4 regions of the Paenibacillus sp. TAB_01 genome follow, and region 2 is predicted to be linked to each of the others. Evidence: predicted binding sites of a transcription regulator. Region 2 holds the regulator's gene; each other region holds the start of a gene.

Region 1 (3,112 bases), 1.6 Mb from region 2:
TGTCAAGGTGTCAGGCTCAGAAATGATTCCCTTCCCGAGTCTCGATGAGCATTCAGCACTATACAACGGATAATTAACCCCATTAATGATTATCATGGTCAATTAATTAGGATTTATTCAAACTCATCCTCCAGAAGCTCCTCTTCTCCATAAGCTTGAAATACTTCTCGAATGACCTGATTAACCAGACGGGCGCTGTATCCTCTCCGCATTAAAAAGCCCATTGCTTTTCTTCTGGCCTGCAGCTTATCCGTCTCGAACGTCCCAAGGTATTTTTTGTAAATGAGACTGTAGGCCGTCCGGTATTCCAATCCTTCGTCAATTTGCTCCATGGCTTGTGAGATTTGTTCCGGCGCTATCCCTTTATGCTGCAGCTCCTGTCTGACCCAATTACGTCCTTTCTTCTGGGATCGGATCCGCTGCTGCGTCAGCTGCTCGGCAAACATCCCATCATCGAGGTACTGCTCCCGCTTCAAGCGCTCGACGGTTTGGCCGCTTACGGAAGGATCGTAGCCTTTTTGCAAAAGCCGGCTTTTCAATTCCTGTTCTGAGCGCAGACGTGACGACAGGAGCCTGATGGCATACAAGTAAGCCTGCTGCTTCTCCTGCGCGTGTACAATCGCTCTCAGGTCATCCTGGTCTATCTGAATGCCCTTTACCAGCTTGTATCGGATCAAAATATCCTCATGCACCGAAAAAGCGTACTGCTCATCAATAAACAGGTTGTAGCGGTCATTTACTTTCTTTTGCCGCTCTACCTTCGTGATTGTACCGGAACGAATCGTTACTTCTTCATTATCATCCATTATGCAGCACCTCAAACCTAATAATAAAGGCACCGATACAAAATTGTACAGGTGCCCTCATGGTCTTATTATTCAAATGCCAGCAAATCTGCTTCTTCCTCGTCTTCATCATCATGCTGAAGGTCCGACGGATTAACCGTTAAATTGCTGTTCTCACGAATTTTCTTCTCGATGATGTCAGCAATATGTGGGTTTTCCTTCAAAAACTGCTTCGCATTCTCACGGCCCTGACCTAGACGGTCATTGTTGTACGAATACCAGGCACCGCTCTTTTGAACGATATCCATCTCCGTACCGATATCGATGATGCTTCCTTCTTTCGAGATGCCTTCGCCATACATGATATCGATTTCGGCCTGCTTGAACGGAGGCGCCACTTTATTCTTCACAACTTTAATTCGTGTACGGTTACCGACCATATCATTGCCCTGCTTGATCGTCTCTACACGACGTACGTCCAAGCGTACGGAAGAGTAGAACTTCAAAGCGCGTCCGCCTGGTGTCGTCTCCGGGTTCCCGAACATAACGCCAACCTTTTCACGCAGCTGGTTAATAAAGATCGCAATCGTCTTCGATTTGTTAATCGCACCGGACAATTTACGTAATGCCTGAGACATCAGACGGGCTTGCAGACCGACGTGGGAATCTCCCATTTCGCCTTCAATCTCCGCCTTAGGCACGAGAGCCGCAACCGAGTCGATTACGATAATATCTACCGCGCCGCTGCGTACCAGAGCTTCGGCGATTTCCAACGCTTGCTCCCCCGTATCCGGCTGAGACAAGAGCAGATCATCAATATTGATGCCTAGCTTACTTGCGTAGAGAGGGTCCAGCGCATGCTCCGCGTCGATGAAAGCAGCTTGTCCGCCGGCTCGTTGCACCTCTGCAATGGCATGCAAAGCTACCGTTGTTTTACCTGAAGATTCGGGTCCGTACACTTCTATAATTCTACCACGCGGGTAACCTCCGATACCTAGTGCGATATCAAGAGCCAAGGAACCGCTGGGAATAGTTTCAACCTGCATATGGGTGGATTCACCCAATTTCATAATGGAGCCTTTGCCAAATTGCTTCTCGATTTGACGAAGAGCATTCTCCAAAGCTGCGCGCCGATCTGTCAAAACACTCACTTCCTTCTTCATATTAGATAACTACATGATAACTGGTTTTGTTTATGTTGCCAAGTATTTTTTGCGAACATACATTCGATTGAGAGTCAAAAGAAAAACCGCAACAAAGAAACTGGCTTTGCTACGGTGCTTCCGTTAGTCTATTATATACTAACCTATTAACGTTTACAAGCATCACTTTTGAAGCTGCTGCCAGAGAAGGTATAAGGCGCTTTTAGCCGCGCGAAGCTTAATGGACTCACGGTTTCCCGACAGCTGCAGCTTCTTCGAAACGGTTTCTCCGTCTTTCCGGGCCACCGCCACATAGACGAGTCCTACCGGCTTCCCCTCGGACTCGCCGGGACCTGCAACGCCGGTGACTGCTACCGCATAGTCCACCTCAGCCTGCCTTAATAAATTGCCGGCCAGCAGCCGGGCCGTCTCATCGCTCACGGCGCCGGGGGCCTCCGGGCCTTCCAATACCTCTTCTGGGACGCCGAGCAGCTTATGCTTCCAGCCGTTCGTGTAGCAGACGATGCCGCCCTGATACACGGACGAGCTGCCGGGAATGGCAGTAATCATATCGCTGAGCAGTCCGCCCGTGCAGCTTTCCGCCGCCGCAAGGCGCTGCCCTCTCTCATTAAGAATGCGCAGGATCTCCTGCTCCAGGGTGACATCCACGTTCGCATAAATATGCGCGCCCAGCCTGCGGCGTATTTCCTGCTCCAGAGGCTCAAGCTTGTTATCCGCTCCCGCTTGTGAAGAAGAACGCGTCGTAATGCGGATAGCCACCTCGCCTTCTTTAGCATAAGGAGCGATCGTAGGATCGGTTTGAGCGCGGATTAAATCAAGCAGCTCATGCTCCAATGCCGATTCGCCAATGCCGGCGAATTTGAGCATGCGGGAGTAAAGCGGCTGCAATCCGCCGATTTTGGAGGCAATCCACGGCGCTGCGTAGCTTTCGAACATCGGCTTCATTTCCTTCGGAAGGACCGGGAAGCAGAATATAATGAGTACCATCCTGCGTAAGCGCAACCCCTACCGCCATTCCGTTATCGTTCTTCAAAGGATCGCTCTGTTCAAGCATCAAGGCTTGACGTATGTTGCTTTCAACCATCGTGACGCCGCGGTTACGGAAAAATTGTTCTATGTATTCCAGCGAAGGCTGATGAACGACCAGCTTTTGTCCCAGAAAAG
Region 2 (3,112 bases):
ACCGCAGCCCGATGATCCGTATTCCGGCTTCCCGCGGTCTCAGTACGCGCGTAGAGGTTCGTAACCCGGATCCGGCGGCAAACCCTTATTTGGCGCTTGCCGTAATGCTGAAAGCGGGTCTGGATGGCATCAAGCACAAAATGCAGCTTCCTCCTCCGACGGACCGCAATATTTATGTCATGACTGAGGACGAGCGCGAAGATCAAGGCATTCCTAGCCTTCCGCTTGATCTGAAGGAAGCGATCGATGTTATGCTTCGCGACGATGTAATCTGCGATGCACTGGGCGACCACGCATTGGCGCACTTCGTCGAGCTGAAAGAGATCGAATGGGATATCTACCGCACGCAGGTTCACGCTTGGGAGCGCGAGCAGTATTTGACCCTTTACTAAGATTGAATTGAACATATCCACGGCCCTTATACCAGGCTGCACAGCGGATTCCTTGCGGATTAACGGCTGCGTTTCGCCCGGGATAAGGGCTGTTTTATGGAATTGCGGCGGCGCGGGAACGAGGCAATGCAAGATGTGCTTCAATGGCTGCACAAAAAAGCGTACCTTCTTCAAGAAAGGGTACGCTGGGCTTGTTGGGAAACCCTGAATTTGCGTGATACTCCGGTGGGGTATCTTCCTCCAGCCGCTGTTAAAATCCGTGAATGGGATTAGAATTTGCGGTATTTTCACGGATTTTAAAGGCGGACGTAAACTCTTCCGGAAGATACCCCACCTGCGTATGTGCTCATTTTTCACTTAAGGCGGGTTCCTTGACAGGCTGGGCGTACCTTCTTCTATAGGGTACGCTTTTTTATTTGAAGTTATAGAACAGCCGCCAAGGAATCGAATCCTGGCGGCTCTTTGTGCTGCATATTAGTGAATGTCGCGGAATACGCCGACGACACGGCCCAGAATAGTGACATGCTTCAGCAGAATCGGCTCCATGGCCGGATTCTCGGGCTGCAGACGGATATCGCCCTTTTCCTTATAGAAACGCTTCACGGTAGCCTCATCATCCTCGGTCATAGCCACGACGATATCCCCGTTATTGGCGGTTTGCTGCTGGCGGACGATAACATAGTCGCCGTTATGAATGCCCGCATCGATCATACTTTCCCCGATAACGCTGAGCATGAATACGTTGTAGTCCCCGACATAGTGGCTTGGGAGAGGGAAATAGTCCTCGATGTTCTCCGTTGCCGTAATCGGAACGCCGGCTGTAACGCGTCCGATCAAAGGAACGCGTGCGACGGAAAGGGCGAACTGGGCTCCGTCGGTTGCGCTGCCGTCCGTAATTTCAATGGCGCGCGGCTTGGTAGGGTCGCGGCGGATCAAGCCTTTCTTCTCTAACCGTTCTAAATGTCCGTGTACCGTAGAACTGGAGGCCAAACCAACAGCTTCGCCAATTTCCCGGACGGAGGGAGGATAGCCCTTATCTTTTACTTCATTTTTGATAAATTCCAGAATGGCCAGCTGCCGGTTGGATAATTTGCTCATCAGAATCACTCCAGTATTGGTAATAATTATTGAAAGTATAACACAGAACCGGAGTTCGTACAAACATGAGTTCGAATAAATGATTGACACAAACATGTGTTCGTGTTATTTTGAGAACAAGAGAAATGAGAACAAATGTTTGTAGGAGGCTATAAGCTATGTATATGAACGAACAATTATTTTCAAGACCGGTAAAGACTCTGAATGTTAAACGTACATACTCCGCACGGATCTCTTTTAGTCATCGTATGCTGAAGCGGCTGGCAGCACTGTTGGCGGTAGTGGTTATTATCGGATTGTTCAGCCTGTGTGTTTCCGTTATTGCAGGGGAACAGGACGCTTACGCATCGACGGAAGGATATCAAAGCGTTGAAGTCGTGAGCGGCGACACCCTTTGGACCATTGCTGCGAACCATACGGCTGCAGGGCAGGATATCCGTGAATATATAAGTAAGATGAGGACATTAAACCATTTGAAATCCAGCGTCATTTACGAGGGACAAGTTCTGTTATTACCCTGACCGTTCTTGTTGCTGGTTCATGCTGCGGCAAAATTCTTCTTCTCCAGATAAGCGCCTGGCGCTCTTGACAATCGAATCTTGAAATGTCAAAGTATAGGTTGATGCATATGCTGAAGGAAGCTTTCAGTATATGTGAATTGACAGGATTAGCCGAGACATTCGTAGGAGGATTGACATGAGCGGTGAGACAGGACATGACGAGTATGTCAAGCGAATTAATGAGCTGGCACGAAAAGCCAAGACGGTAGGGTTAACCGATGCCGAATTGGACGAGCGCAATGAATTGAGAAAGCGGTATATAGAAGCTTTCAAGAGCTCGCTGCGGAGTCAGTTGGACAATATTAAATTCGTAGATGAAGAAGACAAGAAATAGCATGGCAGCAGCTAAATTGAACTAGGGAGAAGAAGTATGTCTCGTAAATGGGAACGAATGGTGCAAAAGAACACCAAGAACGCTAACAAAACTCGGAAAAAGCAGGGTAAGCCTTTACTAAGCGAATCGGCATCGGACGGAGCTGTAACTATTCGCGGACGAAGCTGGCTGCTCCCTCTTTTCCTGGTTGTTGTTGGCTTATTCTGTTTCCTCGTCTTTCGGACGCAGGAGCAGCAGGACACCTTATATTGGGTCACCGGAGGCAGCTACATCGTACTGGCGCTGTTTATTTTCTTGGTGCGCAGACCTTTCCTTAAAGTGGGAAAAGACTTTCTTCTCACGCGCCGTTTTGCCGGCGACAGGAGAGTAGAGCCGTCACAAATTCAAGAAATCGAAATTTCGGGCGGCTCGGTCGTCATTTCCCTGCTTAACAGTAAAGGCAGATGGGTGTTTACACGGTTGATTCATCGGATGGACACGGATCAGCTGGGGGAAAAACTGAAGGAATTTGCTGCAAATAATAACGTTGCCTTAAAGGCTGAAACGCAAGGTTAATTATTGACAAGAGATGATTTTCAGGGAGAAGAGGACGAGAGATGAGGATTCAAGCGGTACTGTTTGATTTGGACGATACTTTACTTTGGGATGATCGCAGCGTAAAGGAAGCTTTTGAAGCTACATGCAGCGAAGCGGCCAAGCATTACGACATAGATCCTGCGAAGCTGGAA
Region 3 (3,112 bases), 1.8 Mb from region 2:
TAGCGGTAAAACAGCAGCTTGACTGCTTCATACACGGCGCTCGTATGATTCGTCGGATCAGGCATTTTCATCTGCCGGGAAAATCCGGTCGGCGACTCGAACGGACTGCACATGCAGCTGACGGTAACGACGCCTCCCATATATCCGCTGCGCCGGCAGTCGCGGCATACCTCTTCTACAAGCTCAAGCAAAATGGTGTTGACCTCGGAGGACTCCGCGTAGTCTCTGGGCAGCGTCATCATGTGGCCGATCGATTTCGGCGGCGTATTGAACGTGCCCGGAGTAACGGGGGAGTCATCGAGCCCGTTCGCCGTGCGCCACATGACCTCGGCGTGAATATCGCTTTGCCTGCCGAAGTGGGCCCGGAACCGCTCTTTCAGCCGCGTCAGCGGCGTTCGGGCGATATCCCCGATGGTCAGCATGCCGAGCCGGGCGAAATGAGCGGTCATCCGGGAGCCGACGCCGAACATTTTATGGACGGGCTCTTTCCACAGCAGCTCCTGCACATCCGAAACCGGCAGGGTGAAAATGCCGCTGTCGTTCTTTTTAGCCCAGATGTCGGTGGCGATCTTCGCCAATACTTTATTGGAGCCGATGCCGATCCGCACCTTGACGCCGGTTTGCCGGAGTACCTTCTGCTGAATCGAACCGGGCAATCGACTCGGGATCGCCGAGCATGCGCATGCTCCCGGACAGATCCAGAAACTGTTCGTCGATCGAAAATATTTCGACAAGGTCGGTATATTCTTTGTAAATTTGTGTAATCATGAGGGAAACGTCGATATAGTGCTGCATCCGGGGGCGCATGACGATAAGCTGCGGGCACTTGGCCAGCGATTCGCCCAGCCGTTCGGCCGTGGTGACGCCGAATGTTTTGGCGACCGGACAAGCTGCGAGAATAATGCCCGAGCGCAGCGCAGGGTCTCCGGCTACCACGACCGGCTTATCGCTCAGCCCCGGGTGCTCGGCCTTCTCCACGCTGGCGTAAAAGCTCTGGCAGTCCGCCAGAAAGATGGTGCCTTTCGTTGGTTAGGGTTCCGCTCATTCTGCTCGCCTCCGTACATTCATAAGCATGTTCATCAGCTCCGCTTTGATCAGGCTTCGTAACATATTGAAATGATGGATATAGCCGCGAACCTTGTATTCCACATCAATGCCCAGCGCGTTCGTTTCCGTATGCAGAATCTGAATGTTCTGCTTCCTCATCCGGCCCTTCAGCCGGTACAGCTCCTCATGAATCGATGTCTCCACTTCTTTCAGGTAAGCAATCGCATGATAATAAACAATTTTCCCTTGATGCAGGGCCAGCTCGTCGATATCCCTTGCCAGCATATCCAGCAAAATGGGCAGTAATGTGTGATCTTTCACGATTTGAACGTCTTCTTCCGTCTCGAGTCTCGGGTTAACAGTCATCTTCTACACCACCATAATACGAACGTGTATTCGTATTCTATTATATACAGAACACACGTTCGTTATGCAAGTGAATTTTCTGGAAGTTGGCGTGGGATTTATTTCCTGCCGCCGGAGGCTCGTTCTGCAAAATTGAGAACAACGGCCTACGCATCTTTTGGCGGGCTTGCGCGTATTACATACATCACGGTTCAAGTCATGGTGAGTATTATCCACAAGGGAGAAAGGGGCATGCGCTTGGCACGCTTGGAATATCGTTTATATGAAGAAGGCGGGGATCTGCCGCTATTGTATTATTACGAGGCTATCGAACGCGAAGAAGCGGCTTTACGGTTCGCTTGCGATTATTTGATCAAGGACGGGACGGTCTATGAGAAGACTTCCTGCGCGGTGGAGCCGGACTGTTACGTGATTTATGTGAAGACGGCGGAGGATGAGAAGGCTATGCCTTGGGACCGACCGTCGCCGGGAGTGTCCGGCGGTTTATGTATGGAGCTTAGGGAGTATCGGGAGACGGGGGCTGATTATCGCCTCGTGCATACGTTCAGCTTCCAGGACAGCCTTGAGGCTATGCTTCATCTGCAGGCGAATTATTTGTACGTGGACGGCCAGGAATGGTACCGGACCTCGGTAGAAATCGATGAAGAGCGCGAGACGTTCGTTTATTATGCGGAGATGACCTGAGCATGATTTCGATGAAGCGGAGACAGGGAGGGCTTGCCTGGGCGATAAAGCCGGTGCAGGCCCGTCTTCGCGGAAAAGGGCTCTTAACTTGAAACGTTGATGCGGGCGGAGAATCGCCTGAAGGCAGATCCCGTGCAAGCATTCGAAGCAGGCAGCGCCGAAGGCGTGCTCTTGGGAGGAAGGTAAAGTGGAACAGAACAGACACGGCAAGACGCATAAGCTGGTTACTCTGTTTGTAGCCGCTGCGCTGGTAGCGGGAACCGGATGCTCGAATACGAGCGCCAATTCAAACTGCGTCGACCAGAATAAGGACGGGTATTGCGATAACGGAGGCGGAAGCAGCTCGACTTCGTCCCGGAGCTTCTTTCATTCAGGCTCCTCGTCCAGCACGGGGGGAGCCTCGGACGGCTCCTCCGGCATTTCCCACGGTTCTTCGTCACACGGAGGGATCGGCAGCAGCTCGGGCTCCAGCTCGAGCTAACCTTGAACGAACCTCAAGCTAATGAGGGAGCAAAATACGCGTTACATGCGATATTCTAAAATTAACAGCGTGCGCTGAGCGTACGCTGTTTTTGTTGCTGCGGGCGTTTGCGCAGTCTGCGCGCAAAGGGCCATAAAACCGCGGAAACCGCGCGGCTGCTGGCATAACAGAGGTTCGGGAGGAAGTTAAATAAAGACGATTGTTTGTTATTTGAACGCCAACGTATAATTTGCTTATCGCAAGCGGAGCTGGTTCTGCGAGCGGAGGGCATCGGTTCTCGGATGAACCAATCAACAAAATAAATGCGCTTACATGAGAGGGGTTTCGTGTCGAAGGGGGTATCGGAAATTATACCGGGACTGCAGCCTTATCAGACGGCAAGGTAAAAAACGAAAAAATGAAAACGTTGTCAAAAAACGCGTGTGACTCGTGTCCGTATGGGGGACAGCGCCCATGCAAATAATGATTAAAGGAGTTAGTGCCTAATGAACAAGAAACGTAATAAATGGATCGCGGCTGTAGGAGCCGTTACTG
Region 4 (3,112 bases), on a different contig from region 2:
ATATCGCCTCTCGCCTGAGTAGGCTAGTCTCATCTACTGAATGAGTTTCGCATTAGTTTAACATCTGATAAAATCAACGCTTTTATAACATAAGAGCGGCGTTTCAATCGTTCCGCTACTACCGCTTTAGTACTTTCACATCTAAATTATTTACAATAAAAAATCCCCTTACGATTAACTTCGTAAGAGGATTTCATAATAGACACTTCAGTTACAAATCATTTATTTCGTACTCTATAGCCATTGTCACGTTCTGACAATAATTAATGCTAATAAACGTCCCAGGAGGACGTACAAAATACTCAAAAAATCGCGTTACATCAACGTTTCACAAAACCCAAGTGTAAAATATGTGTAAAACGAACCCCGACTTAATAGTCGGGGTTCAATTGGTGTATATTCAAAGCAGCTTACCTAAGTTGCATTGTTGCCTGCAAATCACTTAAATAGATCATCTTCACTCGATCATCGTTATCATTCAAAACAGTTGAAAAAAATAAATGATCCTTCTGTGATTCTAATTTAATCTTTTCAATAGATGATGCATCTATAAACTTTTTTCCTATTAAGTCGTAAACATAGTCCACGGACCGGGGGCTTTTTTCACGAACTATAGGATATTTTTCACCATATAATTTTAATATGCTATCTTTTAAATCACCAACCTTTGCTCCTCGTACAGTGCTGTAACTTTTCTCTGATTTCTCAACAAGCAGTATCATCACAACCTTCTGATCCCGGTACATAACTTTGACACCATTATCATAATCTAACCAAAAGTTCTCTTTGGTTCCTGTACCTAGTGTTTTTTCAGCATCTGTCTTATCCATCCCATAACAAACCATCGCTTTGTTCCCTAAAGATTCAATGCAAAGGTCATCTTTAGTGAATACAGTCGTATCGCTCCCTTCTCCGCATGCCACTAAACCAAAGCAGAAAGTTAGTAAAATCAATAGATTTTTCATTTTTACACCCCGTAAATCAGTATATAGTTACCATTCGTCAAATCCTCCAAAAAAAATAAACCCTGGACTTATCCCCCAGGGCTTTCTATTTTCATGATATCCATAAAAGATACCTTAGTTATAATTCCGTGCCGCTGAATATGGACTTTACCTGTACGAGAGTCCATTTCGGTGATCAATCCGCGAACCTGCTCTTCCCAACCCCAGACGGTCAATAAAACCTCCGCGTCTTCCTGCTTTGCCTCTGCCAGCTGGTTAGCTAATTCCTCCAGCACAAACTCATCCCGCGTTGGGCGTTTTGTTGCATACTTTTTGCTTGGCTTAGGCACTCCAATAGTTCCAACTGTCATCATACCCACCAACCTTTTCCTTTTGTGGAACATGTGTTCGTATATAGTCTAAGCGAACGATATACAACCGCGCAATAGGGAATAAGTCCTATCCGGTGTTTTTCTTAATCTAAATTCTCAATCGCTTGGGATTTTGGATTTTCGGCTTGAAATTTTATTTGGCGTCACTTAAAATAGGAACAAATGTTCTGTTTTGGAGGGGTTTCACTGTGAAAAATAAGGAGACCAAGTTATCGAACGGAAGCAATAAACTTTTTGAAGGTAGCCGGTTTATTATGCCACAGCATCGAGAGGCGGCAGTGATAGCGGCCAGGGAAGAGCTACGTCAATCCAGGCCCCTATTCGATGAACAACGGATCCAGGATTTGAGCTATGCGATTAATGAAGCAATAAATGAACGTTCACAGGTTAACATATCGATTTTTGGAGAGTTTGGTAATACGGAAGAACAGGGGTGGATCTCTCGAATCGACCAACTGAAGCATCAGATTCGGCTCGAAACAGGAGATAGGGATTTTGAGTGGATCAAGCTGGAGGACATTGTAGATATTCAAGTAAGATAAACTTTACCCCTATATGATGACCGGTTGCAGACTTCATCCCCTGCCGCCCGAGACGTGGTTCTCCTCCCTCCCCGACGGAGGATAGCATACGGATAGCCTCGCCATTGAGAACTGGGCGAATACAAAAAAGAGGAGATTAAAGAGGACTAAACGATCGACAAAGCTCGCTGGATTGATTTAAAATATGAAAGAACCAAGTTAATCCAATTCAGGGGGAGTTTACATGCGTTACCTTTTATGTTTTCTAGTTCCGCCACTTGCCATTTTGCTTTGTGGGAAGCCTGGTAAGGCACTGCTGAATCTTGTGCTTTGGTGTTGCTTGATTATTCCTGGTATTGTTCACGCACTTCTCGTTGTTAAAGAGCATAAAGACGATAAACGTTTTGCTCGGCTTGAGAAGGCGATGAGGCAGTAAGCTTTAAGGAGAAGCCCCTCGATTAAGAATTGAGGGGCTTTTATATTTTTCTAATGTAGTACTTTAATTTCTTTCTACAACGCCAGCTCAACTACACTACGATCGCGGCGAATCTCTAACGCCTGAATAAATAATTTATACACTTCGTCACCAGCGTTTCCAAGCCACCCCATCAAATCAAAATAGTGTTGGCTACCGGTGTACAATTCTGCTGCAGCTCGCACTAAGCCGCGGTATGAGCTGGATAGCTGCCCGACGATTTCTGATTCTAGGTGCTTACCATTTTCATCATCGTCGTCACCCCCGGTCCACTCGCCCCAGTACCATCCAATCGGACCATCGCAATTATTCCAGTTGATTTTTACGTAAATCTCTGGATGGGCAGCTACATAGCAGGCAGCCGCATACTCCGGGTTTTTATGAGCCGTGAAGCGTTCCAAAAGTGCTTTAAAGTTAGCTAAGTGCGTTTCGGAAGAAAACCAAATGTTGCCCAATGTCATGCCATGATAGTTTCCCATGAATATAAAATCCTCCTACTTGAGTTTAAAAACTACTCTTCCCGCGGCCCAAATTTTTCTCGAAGGATTAGAGCTTGCTTCCTTCTTTCTTCTACGTCGGTCCGGAGAAAGAGGCGCGTGGATCCGACCTCTTTCACCGGCAATAACTTCTTACTTTTTATTAAAGCAGACAGGTTTTGCTTGTTAATGTCCAGGATCTCCAGCGTTTCCGCCACAGTTAAAACTTCGCTTTGGATAAGCTTAACTAATTCATCTCGCTTCATTTTGTATCACCCTAATTTAGCTAATGTTATCCCTAGCG

Evidence for each region. The regulator LexA, encoded in region 2, represses DNA repair genes until DNA is damaged. The targets are predictions, from matches to a motif close to CGAACATATGTTCG.
Region 1: a site for LexA is predicted at 2,001-2,014, ahead of recA (recombinase RecA). Genes of this name have one in related genera too.
Region 3: a site for LexA is predicted at 1,433-1,446, ahead of ACHHV8_RS10740 (YhjD family protein). Genes of this name have one in related genera too.
Region 4: a site for LexA is predicted at 1,342-1,355, ahead of ACHHV8_RS33395 (YolD-like family protein). Genes of this name have one in related genera too.

Annotation. Positions count from the first base shown of each region.
Region 1 is NZ_JBIFNP010000001.1:2,414,084-2,417,195, reverse strand. It holds gene ACHHV8_RS11765 (RecX family transcriptional regulator) at 114-806, opposite strand; gene recA (recombinase RecA) at 875-1,927, opposite strand; partial or broken gene ACHHV8_RS11755 (competence/damage-inducible protein A) at 2,111-3,112, opposite strand, start outside.
Region 2 is NZ_JBIFNP010000001.1:3,983,054-3,986,165, reverse strand. It holds gene glnA (type I glutamate--ammonia ligase) at 1-392, shown strand, start outside; gene lexA (transcriptional repressor LexA) at 867-1,490, opposite strand; gene ACHHV8_RS19250 (LysM peptidoglycan-binding domain-containing protein) at 1,649-2,011, shown strand; gene ACHHV8_RS19245 (DUF896 domain-containing protein) at 2,187-2,384, shown strand; gene ACHHV8_RS19240 (hypothetical protein) at 2,421-2,939, shown strand; gene ACHHV8_RS19235 (HAD family hydrolase) at 2,981-3,112, shown strand, end outside.
Region 3 is NZ_JBIFNP010000001.1:2,232,386-2,235,497, forward strand. It holds partial or broken gene ACHHV8_RS10735 (DNA polymerase IV) at 1-1,014, opposite strand, end outside; gene ACHHV8_RS10740 (YhjD family protein) at 1,042-1,413, opposite strand; gene ACHHV8_RS10745 (hypothetical protein) at 1,651-2,097, shown strand; gene ACHHV8_RS10750 (hypothetical protein) at 2,285-2,578, shown strand; partial or broken gene ACHHV8_RS10755 (extracellular solute-binding protein) at 3,064-3,112, shown strand, end outside.
Region 4 is NZ_JBIFNP010000002.1:72,748-75,859, forward strand. It holds gene ACHHV8_RS33390 (hypothetical protein) at 411-965, opposite strand; gene ACHHV8_RS33395 (YolD-like family protein) at 1,034-1,318, opposite strand; gene ACHHV8_RS33400 (YolD-like family protein) at 1,525-1,878, shown strand; gene ACHHV8_RS33405 (YqaE/Pmp3 family membrane protein) at 2,102-2,293, shown strand; gene ACHHV8_RS33410 (hypothetical protein) at 2,368-2,811, opposite strand; gene ACHHV8_RS33415 (helix-turn-helix domain-containing protein) at 2,844-3,074, opposite strand.